DNA from 3 places in the Exiguobacterium sp. E17S genome. Region 2 is predicted to be linked to each of the others. Evidence: riboswitches for the same ligand, from Rfam matches in the RefSeq annotation. Region 2 holds a riboswitch; each other region holds the start of a gene.

Region 1 (6,255 bases), on a different contig from region 2:
CGACCGTCACCTGTGCCTGATTGATGTAGTGTAACGCTCGTTTCACTTCAGTCGGCTCACCAATCAACTCGACGAGTAAGGTGCCGAACGGCGTATCCTGCAACTCCGTGATGCTACCGTGCAAGATGTTGACATCGACGTCAAAGCGTTTCGCAACTTGCGATAAGAGTGGCTGCCCGGTGTGATGTCCGAGGAAATGAATCTTATAGATCGGATTCGCATTCCGGGACTCGATCAACTGGCGAATCGATGCTGGAATCTCGTCGTGCATGACGGAGCGGACGAAGTTCTGTGCTGTCTCGGTCTGCGGGTTTGAAAAGACATCAAAGACCGTTCCTGACTCGATCAGTTTCCCAGCTTCAATGACAGCGACGCGGTCGCAAATTTCCCGAATGACGCCCATCTCGTGGGTGATCAAGAGAATCGTGATCCCGTACTCCGCATTGATACGTTTTAATAACTGGAGAATATGATGTGTCGTCTGGGGATCAAGCGCTGACGTCGCTTCGTCACACAAGAGGACGGAAGGTTGCGTCGCGAGTGCCCGGGCGATACCAACGCGCTGTTTCTGCCCACCCGACAATTGATCCGGATAATGATCCGCCTTGTCCGCGAGATCGACGAATTCGAGTAACTCCGTCACCCGGCGGCGAATTTCGTCTTTCTTGACGCCTGCGAGAACGAGTGGTTTCGCGACATTCGTAAAGACCGTGTTCGCATTCAATAGATTGAAGTGCTGAAAAATCATCCCGATCCGTTGTTTTGCTTGGCGCAATTTTTTCGGAGACAGTTGCGTTAAATCTTCTCCATCGACCGTCACCGTTCCTGACGTCGGTCGTTCTAATAGATTGACACAGCGGAGCAGTGAACTTTTTCCGGCACCGCTAAAGCCGATGACACCAAAGATTTCGCCTTTTTCGATTGTCAGGTCGACACCGTCAAGCGCTGCGATCGACTGATCTTTCGTGACGTACGTTTTTTTGACTTGATGAAATGCAATCATTCCGTTTTCCCCCTTCATTCAACAAAAAAGGTCCCTTCTTGAGAAACAAGAAGAGACCTGGATCCGCACAGTGGCAGAATCCACTCTACTCATCTCTCAGACATCTGTCTGATGGAATTGGCACAGTGCTCATAATGAGTCTGTTGCCGAGGTTTCGTAGGGCCAGTCCCTCCACCTCTCTGGATAAGTATTGCGGTATGAAATTCGTATGTGTGTTGTTGCGTTGTTGCTTATGTCGTAAAACTAATTTTTACATTACGGGTCGAAACTTTAAAAGTCAACCAACTTTGCAAAAATAATCCATTTGGCGCATATCGACGGATGATTAAGTTATGAATTAGCTTAATGAACGGATCATGATTCGTCAAGAACGATTTGACAAGTCATTTTCGAACGTGCTACCATCGTTTCAATGATTATTCCGACAATTCCAATATGATATTTATCAAGAGTGAACGAGAGACCTGGCTCTATGACTTCACGGCAACCTGCAATCTGTAAGGTGCTCCGACCAGCAAAGCGCGGCTTTGGATGATACGGTGAAAAACTCGTGGGCGTCCAAGCAGTGACGTCGACGAGTTTTTTTCATGAATGGAGGAAAAATAGTAATGATGAACTATCCTGTACTGACTGGTGCTGAAGCGTTTTATTTTCAAGGTGGATCGATCGGCATTCTAATCTGTCATGGGTTTAATGCAACACCGCAAAGTGTCCGAGACGTCGGTGAGGCATTCGCTGCTGAAGGTTTTACCGTCTATGCCCCGCGCTTACGTGGACATGGAACGAACGTCCGCGAGTTTGAACAATCGACTGCTCGATGTTGGAAGCAAAGCCTGCAAGACGGCTATGAACGTTTACAAGAAACATGCGATCAAGTCTTCGTCATCGGTCAATCGATGGGTGCGACGCTTGCACTGTCACTCGCCGCTGACGGCATTCCGTTTGCCGGCATCATTACGATCAATGCCGCACTCTCCGTTCCTTCTTACGAAGCACTTTCGTTCGAGGACGGTCCAGAGTATTTACCAGAAGGGGCACCGGACATCAAACGGTCTGCTTTCGAAATCATCTATGACCTCGTTCCAAGTCGTTGTGCGTTCGAACTCGTCCGTCTGATGGATGAGACGAAAGGACGCCTCGGATCGATCCTTCTGCCGACATTAATTCTCTACTCGGCGACCGATCACGTCGTCCCGCCGTCGAGCTCGGATTATCTGCATCAGCACATCGGAACGAATGATAAACGAAGCTACTGTTTACTGAACTCGTACCACGTCGCGACCCTCGATCATGATCAGGATTTGATCGTTCGTGAGACGATCCGTTTTATCGAACGCTCAAGCCGGTTCTCACAGGAAACGGGATAATAAAAAAACAGCTATTCACTTAGAAGCGAATAGCTGTTACATCAAAGGACGACCGCGACCGGTTCGTCTTTTTTAATTTTCTTGGTGCTGCACCGATTGGAGCGGCTTCGGTTTTCCAGGCACCTCATGGCAATGGCGGCACCGTGGCTCATATGATTCTGAAGCGCCAACTAGGATGATCGGATCATCGTAGTTCGCTGGTTTTCCATCAATCAACCGTTGTGTCCGGGAAGCCGGATCACCACATGAAAGACAGATGGCTTGCAGCTTCGTTACGAATTCTGCGCGCGCCAGTAATTCCGGCATCTTGCCAAATGGCTCTGCCCGGAAATCTTGATCAAGGCCTGCACAAATGACGCGTTTTCCGTCTTGTGCAAGTGCTTCGATGACTTGTACGATCTCATCATCAAAGAATTGAACTTCATCGATTCCAACGATTTGTGTTTCCTCTGCTACTGCTGCGTAGAGATCGCGACTCGTCGCCATCGGAATCGCCACGACGGAGTTGCCGATATGAGAGACGACATGCTCTTCATGGTACCGGTCGTCGATTGCCGGCTTGAATACTTGAACGGGCAGTTTGCCGTACTGCGCCCGTCTGACACGACGAATCAACTCTTCCGATTTCCCGGAAAACATACTGCCACAAATTACTTCGATCCAGCCGTACTGATTTATTACATGCATCATCGTCCGACACCGTCCTCTAAAAATAGTCACTTTAACGAGTATAGCCCGAAACGGTATCGAGAAAAAGGGTTGACTTCCGGAAATCAAAATTCATTTTTTCTTTACCTAGAATTTTTGTCCTTTCATTCCAACCGTCCCCTATTTCCTGTACACTGAAGAAGAAGACTCTCACGAAAGAAGGTGTCCCCGATTCATCATCTCTTACATGACATCCTGCACCAATATGGTGCCCTTGGTCTCTCCGTCCTTCTCGCAGGTGGTATCGTGGGATTGCCGGTTCCTGATGAGACCCTGCTCGTCCTGTCCGGTTTTTGGATGCATCAAGGCAATCTACCACTCGTCGGTACGATTCTCGCTGCTTACGCCGGCAGTTGTATCGGGATGACGATCAGCTATTTACTCGGATTAAAACTCGGTATGCCACTATTACACCGCGTCGGACCGAAAATGCGTATCTCAGAAAAACATATTCTTTCCGCTGAAGCCGGATTTCGTCGTTACGGGAAATCGGTCTTGATCATCGGTTACTACATACCTGGTCTCCGCCAACTCTCTGCCTTTTTTGCAGGTGTCTCGAAAATGCCGTTTCGCGTGTTTGCGAGTTATGCGTATACAGGTGCGTTGATTTGGATCAGCGTGTTTTTAGGCGCCGGCTACTTCGTCGGTCGTCATCTCTCGTTCCACAAAGTCATGGACTATATCTTGGCACATCCGGAAGTCATGCCGTATTTAATCGGGATTGCCGGTGGAATCGCCTTCTCCTTCGTCTTGAAGACGTATCTCGCGTATCGTTCACAATTCAGTCTATACAAAAACAGCCTGCTTCCATAATGGAGGCAGGCTGTTTTTTTAAGAACCGACAAGTGATTACTTGCGGCCGTATTTTTTGTTGAAGCGATCGACACGACCATCTGCCGCGTTGAACTTTTGACGACCTGTGTAGAATGGGTGCGAGTCTGAAGACACATCCACACGGATGAGTGGGTACTCGTTACCATCTTCCCAAGTGATCGTTTCGTTCGAAGAACGAGTAGAACCGCTTAAGAATTTGTACTCAGTCGTTGAATCCATAAATACTACTTTGTTGTAGTTAGGGTGAATTCCTTGTTTCATGGTTGATTTCTCTCCTTCCGCCCTGGTTCATTTGCTGAGCCAGAGTAAGTTACCTTCCTATACTAAACGATTTTTTTACGCGTCGCAATAGTTATTTTTCCGTCGTCGTTTCCTTCTTGACGGTACGCGGTTTAGCCGGTGCGCGTCGGACCGTCTTCTTCTTTTCTTTCTCGAGTTCAACGAAAAATTCTTCATTATTTTTCGTATCGCGAATCTTACGCAGGAACGTATCGACGAACTCGTTCGACTCATTCATCGTCCGGCGAATCGTCCAAAGCGCATCGAGTTGCTCTTTTGGAAGCAAGAGTTCTTCCTTCCGTGTACCGGACTTCCGAATGTCAATCGCTGGGAAGATCCGACGCTCTGACAGCTTACGATCAAGATGCAACTCCATGTTGCCCGTCCCTTTGAACTCCTCATAGATGACGTCATCCATGCGTGATCCTGTCTCAACGAGTGCTGTCGCAAGAATCGTTAAACTACCACCGTGTTCGATGTTTCGCGCTGCCCCAAAGAATCGTTTTGGCTTATGGAACGCAGCCGGGTCGATCCCCCCTGAGAGCGTCCGACCGCTTTGCGGTACCGTTAAGTTATAGGCACGTGTCAGACGCGTGATCGAATCCATCAGGATGACGACATCCTTCTTATGTTCGACGAGTCGCATCGCCCGCTCGAGGACAAGCTCAGAAATCCGGACGTGGTTGTCTGGTGTTTCGTCAAACGTCGAGCTGACAACGTCTGCTCCTGGAACCGAGCGCTCAATATCTGTTACTTCCTCAGGACGCTCATCAATCAAGAGAATGATCAGTTCGACATCCGGATGATTCTCCTGAATCGAGTTTGCGATTTCTTTGAGGAGTGATGTCTTCCCTGCTTTTGGCGGTGCGACGATCAAACCACGTTGACCAAACCCAACCGGTGCGATCATATCCATGACACGCACAGATAGATGGCGTGGTTCTGTCTCAAGTCGCATTAGACGATCCGGATAGATCGGTGTCAGTGCCGGGAAAAATAAACGGTTACGGGCAGTATCTGGTGCTTCACCGTTGACGGCTTCCACGCTAAGTAATCCTTGGAATCGTTCGTTTTCCTTCGGTGGACGGACTTTACCTGTGACGACATCACCATTACGTAGATTAAAGCGTCGGATTTGAGATGCTGCGATATAAATATCTTCAGAGGATTGGGAATAATTGATAGGACGAAGGAAGCCAAAGCCACCATCGTTTTGCATTTGTGGGTTGCCAGGGATGACTTCGAGTACCCCTTCGAGGAAATAAAGACCAGTCGATTCAGCCTGTGCTTTTAAAATCTTGAACATCAACTCGCGTTTACGGGCTTCCCGGTATTGTGGGACATTCTTCGTCTTTGCGATTTCATAGAGTTCTTTTAATGTCAGTTGGCTCAATTGAGCCAGTGTATAGGAACGTTCTGGTTTATCTTTTTTATCAGTTGTTGGCATGTTCTTCACCTATTCTTTATAAATTCAACTGCATTCAGCATACTTCCATACATACATCAGGAGGTATGTAATTTTATTCGTGAACTAAAGGTATCATATTTTTTTGAATTCGTCGTTAACAATCCTCTGCGTTTCTTACTTTGTAATATTCAAGGATATTATTTCAGTTATGTTACAAAAGCATCTGTTTTGTCTTCTAACTGAAAAAACGTTTTCAAGTGTGCTCGTGCTAAGATATTCCTGCAGACAAAATTCTTACACAGTTGTAAGGTAGACTGCTTAATCACACACTTAATGATTTCATCATATAACTTACGGACGCAACACACTACATTTAAACGGAGGAATTCTTAACATGAAACGTTTTCTAGCATCGATCGCGACGGCAGCCTTAGTGGTTTCAGGTTTTACATCAGTGGGTACAGGTAAAGTTGAAGCAGCGACAGTCACGAAAGTCAAGATCACGGACAACGGTCTTCGTGTTCGGACAGCACCTTCTACGAAAGCAAGCATCGTCGGGAAAGTCAACGCTGGTCAAGTCTTTACATACAAAGGCAAATCAGGCAGCTGGACAAAAATCTCATACGGCGGTAAAACACGCTATGTCTACTCACAGT
Region 2 (6,255 bases):
AGCAGACAGTTTAACATTGATTGATGCCGGACTCGGAATCAACGCAAAGGCGCTCTATCACTATATTCGACAGCAAGAGAAACCACTCGGTGCAATCATCCTCACTCATGCGCACGCCGATCATGTCGGCTCACTTGATTTCCTGGCGAACGCCTTCCCACTCGCTGAAGTCTGTATCAGTTACCGAGATGCTGCATTGCTCAGCGGGGATGAGACGCTACGAGAAGGCGAAACGACACCCTTAAAAGGGGGCATTCCGAAAAACATCAAAACGCGACCGGATCGATTACTCGAGAGTGGTCAACAAGTCGGTAGTCTCAGCGTCATTGCTTCACCCGGTCATACACCCGGTTCCATCTCGCTTTGGCATGAAGGAAGCCGGACGTTGATCGCTGGGGATGCTTTTCAGACGCAAGGTGGACTTGCCGTCTCCGGTGATGTCCGTTGGCAATTCCCGTTCCCCGCACTCGCGACATGGGATCCGAACGTTGCCCTTCGCTCAGCTGATCAACTGACGGAACTGTCTCCAGATATTCTTGCCGTCGGACACGGTCCCCTCATTCTCGGACCGAGTTACGAGATGCGACAAGCTGTCGATCGATTCACTCAGGTCTTGCAGACGAAAAAATCATCACCTTTCAAATAATATACGCATATGAAAAACATCCGCGAACGTGTTCCTGACATGTCGCAGATGTTTTTTCGTTCAACAGACAACTCACGTCTGTTCTGTAACAGCATAACGATAGACTCGTGCTTCATAGGGACGCAAGATATCCGGGCTATCCGGATAGTTTGATACGAGCAATTTTTCATGCGGTAAGACGAGGGCGGTCTGCATCGGTTCATCATGCACGTTGAGGACGATCCGCCAGACCTCTCCCTCTAATTCCCGCTCATAGATATAGAGATACGGATCATGAAGCGCTAAGTCTCGGTACGTACCGTAGACCATAATCGGATGATTCTTTCGCATCTGAATCAACGATCGGTAAAAAGCAAGCACGGACGATGGATCGGCTTCTGCCTGCGCGACATTGATGTCTGTATAATTCGGATTGACCGCTAACCATGGTTTCCCACTCGTAAAGCCGGCTGCATGCGTGTCATCCCACTGCATCGGCGTGCGGGAGTTATCGCGGGCGAGTAACTGCATCGATGAGAGTACGACCTCCGGGTCCTCTCCACCAGCAACGCGTTCTTCGTATCGATTGCGAAAGGCGACGTCTTGATAGAGCGATGGATCTGAGAAACGAATCCCCGTCATGCCGATTTCTTCTCCTTGGTACACGTACGGAATGCCGGGTAACGTATGCAACATCAAACCGAGTAATTTCGCACTCTCGACCCGGTACCGTTCACTGCCGAAGCGGGTCACTTGTCGCGTATGATCATGGTTGTTGAGGAACTGTGAATTGACACCTAGTGGGTATAAGACGTCGTACCAGCGTTTCTGAATTTCCTTGAATCGTAAAAGATCCATCGCCTCCATGTCGTCCGCGATTTCGAAGTGAAACAGCGTCCGAAGTTCTTCTCGTTCTTCACTGACATATAACAGACCGTCTTCCGGACCAACGAACGGAATCTCACCGACTGTGAATAAATCTTTTCCCGCAAGGACGTTCGCATGCATCTCCTGCAGGAAGTCATGCACGCCTGGCTGATTTCCAAGGTACGATAGATCAAATGGATTGGCGACATCCTCAAACGACCGTTTTTTGATCAAGTTGATGACATCCATCCGGAAGCCGTCGATCCCTTGAGCGATCCACCAGTTCATCATATCGTAGATCGCTTGCCGGACAGCTGGATGTTCCCAGTTTAAGTCTGGCTGTTCTTTGGCGAAGGAATGAAAATAATACTGCCCACGCTCTTCATTCCACGTCCACGGGCTTGGCGCAAAGTACGAGCGCCAGTTGTTTGGAGGCGTCTCTTTCGTGCCATCCTGCCAGATATACCAGTCTTCCTTATCGTTGATCCGCTCTCGCGACTGACGGAACCAGTCATGCTGGTCACTCGTGTGATTGACGACTAAATCGAGAATGACCTTCAATCCACGGGCATGAGCGGCCGTGATCAACTCCTGTAGATCTCCCATTGTTCCCGCTTTTTCCATGATCTCGTAATAATCGGCAATATCATAACCGTTATCGACATCCGGTGAACGATAACACGGATTCAACCACACGACATCGACACCAAGTGAAGCGATGTAATCAAGCTTGTCGATGACACCTCGCAAATCACCAATCCCATCCCCGTTCGAATCTTTAAAGCTACGCCAGTAGACTTGATAGACGACTGCCTCTTTCCAGTTAGCTCGCTTCATCTCCTCACTCCTCTCCCTACTCTTTATTCCCGCTCCACTTATCTGTACCTGTTTATCCGACAATTTTTTTGAATTTCGAAAAAGTTCTTTTCTTTTGACTGAATATTCGTTATCCTTGACGACAATACCACGAAGGAGGCATTCATCCATGAAACATTTCGCTCCATCCATCGCCATTGATCGGCTTCCTGCTCCTGTCTTCGCTGAACTCGCGAACCGAATCGGTGCTGTGAAAGCTGCCGGACACGATGTCATCACACTTGGTCAAGGAACACCCGACCAGACGACGCCTGTACATATTCTCGATGCCTTAAAACAAGCCATCGACGAGCCAACGAACCTTCAATATCCACCGTTTCGTGGACATGATTTTCTAAAGCAAGCCGTCGCGCGCTTTTATGCGACCGAATTCGGTGTCACGATCAATCCGGCAACGGAAGTCGCAATTCTGCTCGGTAGTAAAGCCGGCATCGTCGCCTTACCGCAGACGATCGTCAACCCTGGAGAAGGTGTCATCGTTCCGGATCCAGGATACCCGGATTACCTGTCTGGCGCAGCACTTGCTGGCGCATTCCCGATTACGCTTCCGTTACTTGAGAAAAATAACTTCTTACCGGATTACGACTTACTTGATACGACGGACGTCGAGCGTGCCCGGATGTTGTTCCTTAACTACCCGAGTAATCCGACGGGTGCGACCGCGACGGCAGAAGCCTTCGAACAGACAGTCGCTTTCGCCGATGCCCATGATATCTGTGTCGTCCATGACTTAGCATACGGCGGCATCAGTTTCGATGGTCCGACGCGAAGCTTCCTGCAGACGGAAGGGGCAAAAGACGTCGGGATCGAGCTATTCTCACTCTCAAAACGCTTCAACATGTCTGGCTTCCGGATTGCCTTCGCGATCGGAAATCCGTCCGTCATCTCAAGCATCGAAACATACCAAGAACATCTCTACGTCAGTGCCTTCACACCGATTCAGCATGCGGCGACCGTTGCCCTCACGAGTGACCAAACGTGCGTCCGCGAGTTAAGTAGCTTGTATGAAACACGACGCGATGCGTTGTTCGCAAAACTCGATGCGATCGGCTGGAGTGGACCACGCCCGGGCGGTTCCTTCTTCGTCTGGCTTCCAGTTCCAGAAGGTTACACGTCCCAAAGCTTCACCGATCACCTGCTTGACGAAGCACACGTCGCCGTGACCCCGGGATCATTCTTCGGCGAATACGGTGAAGGCTACGTCCGGATTAGCTTGATTGCTGACGTCGAACGTCTAGAAGAAGCCGTCGATCGAATCGGAACGCTCAACCTGTTCCGGACACCTGTTGCGGAATAATTCTGAAAAAACATTTGACAGATGGGAATCATTTCCGTTAAAGTAAATCCCAACAGCATAACTACTTATCGAGAGCGACCGAGGGATTAGGCCCAACGACGTCCGGCAACCACCTGTAAGGAACGGTGCCACATCCTACAGAATGATTTTCATTCTGAGAGATAAGTTACGAAATCTTACACTTTCGTCGCTTTTTTCTGGTTGCTCCGCTACTAGGAAAAAGCGACTTTTTTTGTATGAGGAGATGAGCGGATGATTGAATTCAAACACATTACAAAACGGTTCGTTCGAGATCGGACCCCGATTTTTGCATTACGGGATGTCGATTTGACGATCCAAAAAGGAGAAATCTTCGGGATCATCGGTGAGTCCGGTGCCGGTAAGAGTACGTTACTTCGCCTAATCAACGGACTCGAGCATCCGACACAGGGAACCGTCAAGGTCGACGGTGTCTCGCTTGGCGGAATGTCAAAAGCAGATTTGCGTCAACTTCGCTTACGGACAGGAATGATTTTTCAGCATTTCCAATTGATCCAGTCGCGCAACGTCGCGGATAACATCGCTTTTGCACTCAAGGCTGCTGGCGTCAAACGAGCAGATTTCCCGGAGCGAATTCGCGAACTCGTCTCGCTCGTCGGACTCGAAGGATTTGAGACGAACTTCCCGAGTCAATTAAGCGGTGGGCAGAAACAGCGCGTTGGGATTGCCCGGGCACTCGCAAACAATCCGACCGTCTTGTTATGTGACGAAGCGACATCAGCTCTTGACCCCGTTACGACACTACAGATCCTTGAACTGCTGAAGGATTTGAATGAACGACTCGGATTGACGATCGTCCTCATCACGCATGAAATCGATGTCGTCAAACAGATTTGTCATCGTGTCGCCGTCATGTCGCAAGGGGAAGTCGTTGAAGTCGCCTCTACCTATGACTTGTTCAGCCAAGCCAAACATCCGGTGACGCAACATTACGTCGACACGGCGTTACAAATCGAGCTACCGGAACGCATCTTACAAGCGACACCGGGAAAAATCATCCGCTTGCAGTTCACAGGCGAGAAGACCGGCGAGAGTACGTTATCAGAAGCAATCCGCCGTTACGATATCTCAGTCAGCATCTTGCACGGCAAGGTCGACTACATTCAAGACGTCGCCTTCGGTGTCCTGATTGTCAGCTTGACGGGATCATCCGACCAAATCGCTCCTGCCCTTGACTGGCTCGCGACGGAACTTCACGCACTCGAGGTGATTCAGGATGTGGCTTGATCGTATTCAAACGATGTTACCTGAGCTCTTGAAGGCACTCGGCGAGACAGCATGGATGGTTGGCATTTCGCTTGCCTTCGCATTGGTCGTCGGGATTCCGCTCGGTATTCTCTTGTTCGTCACCGACCGCGGATTGTTTTTTCAAAACCTTGCCGTCCGACGTGTTCTTGATTTCGTCGTCAATATCGTCCGGTCGCTACCGTTCATCATCTTGCTAGTTGCCCTCATTCCGTTAACAAAGTTCTTGCTCGACAATACGATTGGTCCGACGGCAGCATCCGTCAGTCTCAGTGTCGCAGCGATTCCGTTTCTCGCGCGACTCGTTGAGACGTCACTCCGCGAAATTCCGCCTGGTCTAATCGAAGCAGCGGAAGCCTGTGGGGCGAAACCATTACGGATCATCGTCAGCGTCCTCTTACCGGAAGCACTCCCTGGCATCATTCAGGGCATCACATTAACGACAATCAGCTTGATCGGCTTCTCAGCGATGGCTGGGATCGTCGGTGGCGGTGGTGTCGGTGACCTCGCGATCCGTTTCGGTTACTATCGCTACGATAATCTCATCATGATCGTGACGATCGTCGTGCTCATCGTCATCGTTCAAAGTATTCAAGCACTTGGCAATCAACTGGCGCGAAAAACAGATAAACGCTAATCATACATACAAAGGGAGAGTGGAATCATGAAAAAACGATATGCCTTTTTAGCAACAGCCTTACTTGGTGCAGGAGTCCTCGCAGGATGTGGAGACAGCAGTGCTGATGAAAAAGACAAGACGATCAAGATTGGTGCGACGAGTGGTCCGTATAGCGACATGGTCAAACAAGCAATCCAACCACAACTCGAAAAGAAAGGCTATAAAGTCGAAATCGTCGAGTTCAGCGATTACATCCAACCGAACATCGCCCTCGGTAGCGGGAACATCGACGCCAACTTGTTCCAACACTCGATCTATCTCAAGACGTTTTCTAAAGAAAAGAACCTCGATTTAAAAGGACTCATCACGGTTCCAACAGCACCGATGGGACTATACAGCAAGACAGCGAAGACACTCGACGACGTCAAGACCGGTGCTGAAGTCGCGACGCCGAATGATCCGACGAACCAAGCACGAGCACTGAACCTCTTGGCAGAACAAGGCTGGATTGAACTCAAGCCGGACGCTGATCCACTGACCGTTTCCGAGAAAGATATCGTCAAGAATCCGAAGAAACTCGTCATCAAACCACTCGAAGCGGCTCAACTGCCACGTGCTGTCGAAAGTGTCGATATCTCCGCCGTTCCAGGGAACTTCGCGCTTGCTGCGAAATTCGACTTACTTGAT
Region 3 (6,255 bases), on a different contig from region 2:
GCTTGTTTCCGCCTGACTGAGAGGTGCCGTTGGTTCATCTAAAATCAAAAAACGGCGTTCTTGGACGAGGGCGCGAGCAATCAGTACGAGTTGCTTTTCAGCAAGCCGCAACTCCTCGACACGTGTCTTGACGGAAATATCCGCCTGTAATGTCGCTAACGCTTCCTTGGCACGCTGTATGTAACGGCGTTGGGATACGAAGCCAGTCATCGTTCCGTCCGTCAACAGATCGAGACAGATATTCTCAGCGACCGTCAAATACGGGACAAGCGCCACATCGACCTCTTGTTGGACGAGATCGATTCCAATCTGTTTCGCATCACGTGGTGACGTGATGGACAACTCCTTCCCGTCGAGACGGATCGTTCCTTCGTCCGCCGTTTCCGCTCCGGATAAGACTTTCATCAACGTCGACTTACCGGCACCATTCGCACCGACAAGCGCGTGGATTTCACCGGATTTCACTTCAAACGAGACTTGTTTTAAGGCTTGCACTCCTGGAAACGCCAGTGAAATCCCAGTCATCTTCAAGTGATGATTGGTAGACGTCATTGTTTTTTATGGACGTCACGCAACCGGTCCATCCACGGTTCATTGAATTTGTCCGATGTACTCCATCCTTTGATGATCGTATCGAGATTGTACATCGTCGTATCCTGCTTCAACGCCTTCTGCTCCACGAGTTTCGCGTCGAGATCAAAGCTATCTGGTGTCTTCTCGCCAGCGATTTTCTTAGCCAGTAATCGCATGTCCGTTTGTCCAATCAAGAATGGATCCACCGCACTCGTCGAGACCCAGTTACTGCCTTTTTCACGCATCAGGTTGATATCCTGATTCGAGACATCGATCGAGATTAGCGGGATTTCTTGACGTTTATTATCCTTGAGCGATTTGTAAGCCCCTTTTGCGACTTCGTCCCACGCTCCCCAAACCGCATCAATGCTTCCTTTCGGATATTTCGCGAGAATCGCATTCATCTTCGTTGCGATATCCCCTTGGACATCTTGGAAGTTTGTCGGTCCAACCGTCTCAAGCGTTTTGATCTTACCGTCTGCTTCGTACGTCTTATAGATTTCCTGACGACGATCGAGCGGGGCAAAACCTGGTCCGAACCAAAGTTTGATGACACGGACCGGCTTTTTGTCCGTCACCTTCGTCACTTCATCAAGCGATAGCTTCGCGAGTTGATGATCGTTTTGGAATGTTTCCGTCACACCTTTTAACGTCGTTCCTTTTTTCTTCGTGACCGTATCGAACGTCACGACCTTCAGCCCTTTGTCGACCGCTGGTTTAATCATGTCATAGGCGTAGTCTTCCTTACCATGCGAGATGATGAGCCCATCATAATCTTGCTGAATCGCTTGCGCGACCAGCTCCTTGAACTTGACGTCGTTACCTTCCGAAATGAACGTGCTGACTTTAAAGCCAAGCGCTTCGCCTTCACTTCGTGCGCCATCAAGGAATTGTTTCGTATGGTCGTCCGATGCTAGGTTGCGGATGACGGCGATCTTGACGTCCGATTGAACCCCTTTTGGTACATCCTTGACGACCTTCGTCGTCGTGGCTTCTCCATTCGCACAAGCCGCTAGTAACAGTGCCGGTGCTAGGACGGCGTAAGCTAGTTTTTTCATGACATATCTCCTTATCCGAGGGGTTGAAGCCCTGTTAATTGTTCAATCGTTTCTTCATTCGGTTGCGTGATGACACCAAGTTCGGTAATGATGCCCGTGATCAATGTGTGTGGTGTGACATCAAACGCCGGGTTGAAGACAGCGACGCCTTCCGGTGCTGTCGCGACACCTTGGACAGTCGTCACTTCCTGCGGATCACGTTCTTCGATTTCGATCGCGTCTCCGGAAACGAGCGAGAAGTCGAACGTCGAGAGCGGTGCTGCGACGTAAAACGGAATACCAAAAGCTTGCGCGAGCAATGCCAATTGGAACGTCCCGATTTTATTCGCGGTATCTCCGTTTCGTGTAATGCGGTCGGCACCGACGATGATCGCATCGATCTGTTTTTCTTTCAGCGTATGGGCGACCATGTTGTCCGTAATTAACGTGACATCGATGCCGGCACGTTGCAGCTCCCATGTCGTCAATCGTGCTCCCTGCAGTAACGGTCGCGTCTCACTCGCAAAAACGGATAATTCGATGCCGCGTTCTTTTGCGATGTAGAACGGCGCAAGTGCCGTTCCATAAGCAGCGGTCGCAATCGATCCAGCATTACAAATCGTTAGGATCCGGTCGCCTGACTGGAACAATTCCAGTGCATGAATCCCGATTTGACGTGACGTCTGCGCATCCTGGTCGTATAAGGCGACCGTCCGTTTTTCCAACCGTTCGCGAATCTCTTCTACCGACGTCCCGTCTTGAATGATTGGATTCAATTGATCGAGGACATTTCGCAAGTTGACGGCCGTCGGTCGTGTCGCGAGTAACGTCGCCGATGTCTCAAGCAAGGCTTGCTTGTAGACCGGTAGCTCTGCTTCAAAGCGGTACGCTTCTTGAACGAGCACGAATCCACCGAATAAGCTGATCGCAGGTGCGCCCCGGACACGTAGTTGTTTAATCGCCTCAACCGCTTGCGCGAGATCAGCAATGACTTCATAGTGCTCTTCTTGCGGTAGACGTGTCTGATCGAGAATCGTCAAGATACGATCTTCGTAACGGATACTTTGAACGAATGTAGTCATCGGCTGAGTTCCTCCGTTACGTCAAAGTTTCGTAAATCATCGAATGTCCGGCATTCTGTACGGCGTTTGATTAACGCCGCTCCTAGACGAAGAGCGTGACGTTTCCGCTCTAAGCGTTCCGTCGTTGAATCGATTGATTCTAAATCAGCGACCGGTGCAAGACCAATCGTCCGCCGAATCAATTCGCAACCGGCAAAGCCAAGGGCATCCTGCAAGATCGTGCTCAATACATCGTCGACGAGCCCCGATGTCCGGAATGGTTCGACGGCTTCCCGTTCCCATAAGGCACGGAACGTTGAAGCAAATGTCAGCCAGAACGTGTCGATGTCGCGAATCCGGGCATCACGAAGTGCTGAATAATCGGGGTATGCTGCAAAGAATAAGTGGGCGATGAACTGTCCGACATCGAATCCGAATGGACCATAAAAGGCGAATTCAGGGTCGATGACCTTCGTTTCCGTCACCGAGGCGAAGATGCTTCCTGTATGTAGATCGCCGTGCAGCAATGCATCTCCTTTTGTGATGAAGAGCGCTTCAAGTTTTGCGACTTCGCGTTTTAACTCATCGTCTGCCCATAAATATGCCACCTCTTCTTCAAGCCCGGCTTCAATCTCGTTCGTCTCCGCGTCATGGAACGGATCCGTGAAGATTAATTTTTCCGTGATGTCGCACAAGTCTGGATTGTAGTACGTTCGGGCGACACGTTTCTTTTCAACCGGACCAAGCGCAAAGTCCGATGTATGAAATAACGTCCGAGCGAGATAAGAACCGATATGTTCCGCAAGCAACGGATACTGTTCACCTGCGAGTAAACCGCTTCGAACGATCGTCAGATGTGAAAGATCTTCCATGACCGTATACGCCTCTTCATGACTAGCATGAAAAACACGTGGCACGAACGGTACGGCATGCCGTGCGAATTCACGGAGTGCGGATTGCTCGATCCACGCTCGTTCGAGCGATAACGGCCAGCTCTCCCCGACGACCTTCGCATATGGTAATGCTTGTTTTAAAATCAAGCGATGTTCGCCTTCTCGAATCCGAAAGACGAGGTTGAGGTTCCCGTCGCCAATCTCTTCTGCTTCGACGGCTCCATCGCCGATCAGTCCTAATGTCCGAACACGATCAATCGCGTCCTGTTCTGTGAATGCTTTATATGTCATCTCAGTTTCCCCCTATGTGATACACGAAAAAGCGCCTCTTTTCGTCATCGAAAAGAGGCGCAGAAAAGTCACTGCGTCCTCTTATCTCTCAGACGAAACGTCTGTTGGATGTAGCACCGTGCCCAGTGGTCGGTTGCTGCGGCGTCATCGGGCCAATTCCCTCTGCCAACTCGCGATAAGAGTCGTATGTAGTTGTCGTGTGTGATATTGATTTGAATCTTACGCAATCGACTTCCTCGCTGTCAAATCGAAATCAAGCAGAAACGGATATCATTTTTAAGTCATCTATAGAAAGAGTATTTTCAAAAAAATAAATTTTCTAAAAATAGTTTGACAAGTGGCGATTCTCATGTAAAAATTGCAATTAGATTTCACAATTTCATCCAATTCTTATCAAGAGCAGACGGAGGGACAAGCCCTACGATGTCGCAGCAACCGACCTTTTGGCACGGTGCTAATTCTTGCAGCTACTAAGCTGACAGATAAGAGTCCACGTTCGAATCATTCATGGTCTCTTGTCGCTGACGAGAGACCATTTTTTTGTTGAAGGAGGAAAGACATGGCTTATATCACTGCTACTTATCAATTGACTGCCCGTGATCGACTCGAGCAGCGCGCTGAACAACTCGCGCTTGGTCTGACAGTCGGTTCTTGGACGGAACTGAATCATCTCGAACAACAACAACTCGCCTCGTTCAAAGGGGAAGTCGTACATACCGAAGAGCGCGATGGCAAAGGATATATCACGATTCGTTACCCGGAACATAACGTATCGCGCGACTTTTCTGCGATTCTGACGACCGTCTTCGGGAAACTCTCACTCGACGGTGAAATCAAACTAACGGAATTGCTACTACCCGATACATTTACGTCGGACTTTCCAGGTGCGAAATTCGGGATCGAAGGGGTCCGTTCCTTGATCGGTGTCGAAGATCGCCCATTATTAATGAGCATCTTCAAAGGAGTCATCGGACGCGATTTATCGTTCCTTCGTGATCAACTCGAAGGACAACTCGCTGGTGGGATTGATCTCGTCAAAGACGATGAGATCCTATACGACAATCCGTTGACACCGACGATTGACCGGGCACGGATCGGACGTGAGGTCATCGATGCTCACTTCCAACGGACCGGTAAACGTGCGTTATATGCGATCACACTCAGCGGTCCCGTCTTTACGCTCAAGGATCAAGCCAAGCGATTGATTGATGCTGGAGCGACTGCTTTCTTGCTGAATACCTTCACATACGGACTCGATGTCTTACGTGAACTGGCAAGTGATCCGGAAATCAACGTTCCTATCTTCAATCATCCGGCATATAGCGGTGCGTTGATCGCTAGCCCGAATCACGGAGTCGCAGCCCCTGTCTTACTCGGCACATTACCGCGTGCTGCCGGAGCAGACTTGACGCTATTCCCGTCTCCTTACGGCAATGTCGCTTTACCAAAGGATGTCGCCCGTGGCATCGCGGTCGAAGCGACCCGTCTCGGTCAGACGAAATCAATCTTCCCGGTTCCTTCAGCCGGTATTCATCCTGGACTCGTCGCTCAACTCGTACGAGACTTCGGGATCGATTCCGTCATCAACGCCGGCGGCGGCGTACATGGTCATCCGCAAGGTGCTGCGGCTGGTGTCATTGCTTTCCGCCAGGCACTCGATGCGGCACTCGCAAATGAATCCCTATCGGCGGCAGCATCGCGTCATGAAGAATTACGGATCGCCCTTGACGCTTGGGGGATCAAGTCATGACCGTACGGATTCTTTGTGACTTCGACGGTACGGTGACGACGCAAGATAACATCATCGCACTCATGCAACAATTTGCGCCAGCGAGTGACTTCGAACCGTTGAAACGCGGCGTACTCGACCGAACGCTATCGATTCAGAGTGGTGTCGGGCAAATGTTCGCACTTCTGCCGTCTGACGGAAAAACAGCCTATCTTGACTTTTTGTTGGAGCGTGCAGTCATTCGCGACGGATTTTCGGAGTTACTTCAGTACAGTCGTCGTCAAGGAATCGATTTTTCGATCGTCAGCGGTGGAATGGACTTTTTCGTCGAACCGATCTTAGCGCCATTCCTTGAACAAGAACAGATTTACTGTAACGTCGCCGATTTCAGTGGTCCATTCGTCCATATCGATTGGCCAAACGCCTGCGATGCCCATTGCACGAACGGGTGCGGCTGTTGTAAAACGTCCGTTGCCCGGGCATTGCGCAAAGACGATGACGTCATCATCGTCATCGGTGACTCGGTGACGGACTTCGAACTCGCGAAACAAGCGGATCGTGTCTATGCCCGTGATTATCTGATCACGTTGTGTGAAGAGAACGATATCGCCTATACACCGTTTGAGACGTTCCACGATATCGTTCATGATTTAACGCGAGCGGAGGTGACA

The links. Region 2 has a riboswitch for S-adenosylmethionine ahead of AC3B4V_RS08465 (methionine ABC transporter ATP-binding protein). Riboswitches for the same ligand answer to the same signal wherever they lie in the genome.
Region 1: another riboswitch for S-adenosylmethionine. It lies ahead of AC3B4V_RS14725 (alpha/beta hydrolase); the one in region 2 lies ahead of AC3B4V_RS08465 (methionine ABC transporter ATP-binding protein).
Region 3: another riboswitch for S-adenosylmethionine. It lies ahead of AC3B4V_RS10760 (2,3-diketo-5-methylthiopentyl-1-phosphate enolase); the one in region 2 lies ahead of AC3B4V_RS08465 (methionine ABC transporter ATP-binding protein).

The regions. Positions count from the first base shown of each region.
Region 1 covers NZ_JBYLRU010000006.1:65,813-72,067, reverse strand. Annotated here, with positions in the region: gene AC3B4V_RS14730 (methionine ABC transporter ATP-binding protein) at 1-1,003, opposite strand, end outside; SAM riboswitch class I at 1,090-1,193, opposite strand; SAM riboswitch class I at 1,443-1,544, shown strand; gene AC3B4V_RS14725 (alpha/beta hydrolase) at 1,612-2,370, shown strand; gene AC3B4V_RS14720 (thymidine kinase) at 2,443-3,057, opposite strand; gene AC3B4V_RS14715 (DedA family protein) at 3,241-3,891, shown strand; gene AC3B4V_RS14710 (type B 50S ribosomal protein L31) at 3,928-4,173, opposite strand; gene rho (transcription termination factor Rho) at 4,265-5,638, opposite strand; gene AC3B4V_RS14700 (C40 family peptidase) at 5,994-6,255, shown strand, end outside.
Region 2 covers NZ_JBYLRU010000001.1:1,637,614-1,643,868, forward strand. Annotated here, with positions in the region: gene AC3B4V_RS08450 (MBL fold metallo-hydrolase) at 1-646, shown strand, start outside; gene AC3B4V_RS08455 (glycoside hydrolase family 13 protein) at 719-2,329, opposite strand; gene AC3B4V_RS08460 (aminotransferase class I/II-fold pyridoxal phosphate-dependent enzyme) at 2,478-3,665, shown strand; SAM riboswitch class I at 3,728-3,833, shown strand; gene AC3B4V_RS08465 (methionine ABC transporter ATP-binding protein) at 3,918-4,931, shown strand; gene AC3B4V_RS08470 (methionine ABC transporter permease) at 4,921-5,586, shown strand; gene AC3B4V_RS08475 (MetQ/NlpA family ABC transporter substrate-binding protein) at 5,614-6,255, shown strand, end outside.
Region 3 covers NZ_JBYLRU010000002.1:304,036-310,290, reverse strand. Annotated here, with positions in the region: gene AC3B4V_RS10780 (sugar ABC transporter ATP-binding protein) at 1-552, opposite strand, end outside; gene AC3B4V_RS10775 (sugar ABC transporter substrate-binding protein) at 549-1,631, opposite strand; gene mtnA (S-methyl-5-thioribose-1-phosphate isomerase) at 1,643-2,692, opposite strand; gene mtnK (S-methyl-5-thioribose kinase) at 2,689-3,855, opposite strand; SAM riboswitch class I at 3,934-4,037, opposite strand; SAM riboswitch class I at 4,243-4,344, shown strand; gene AC3B4V_RS10760 (2,3-diketo-5-methylthiopentyl-1-phosphate enolase) at 4,415-5,605, shown strand; gene AC3B4V_RS10755 (2-hydroxy-3-keto-5-methylthiopentenyl-1-phosphate phosphatase) at 5,602-6,255, shown strand, end outside.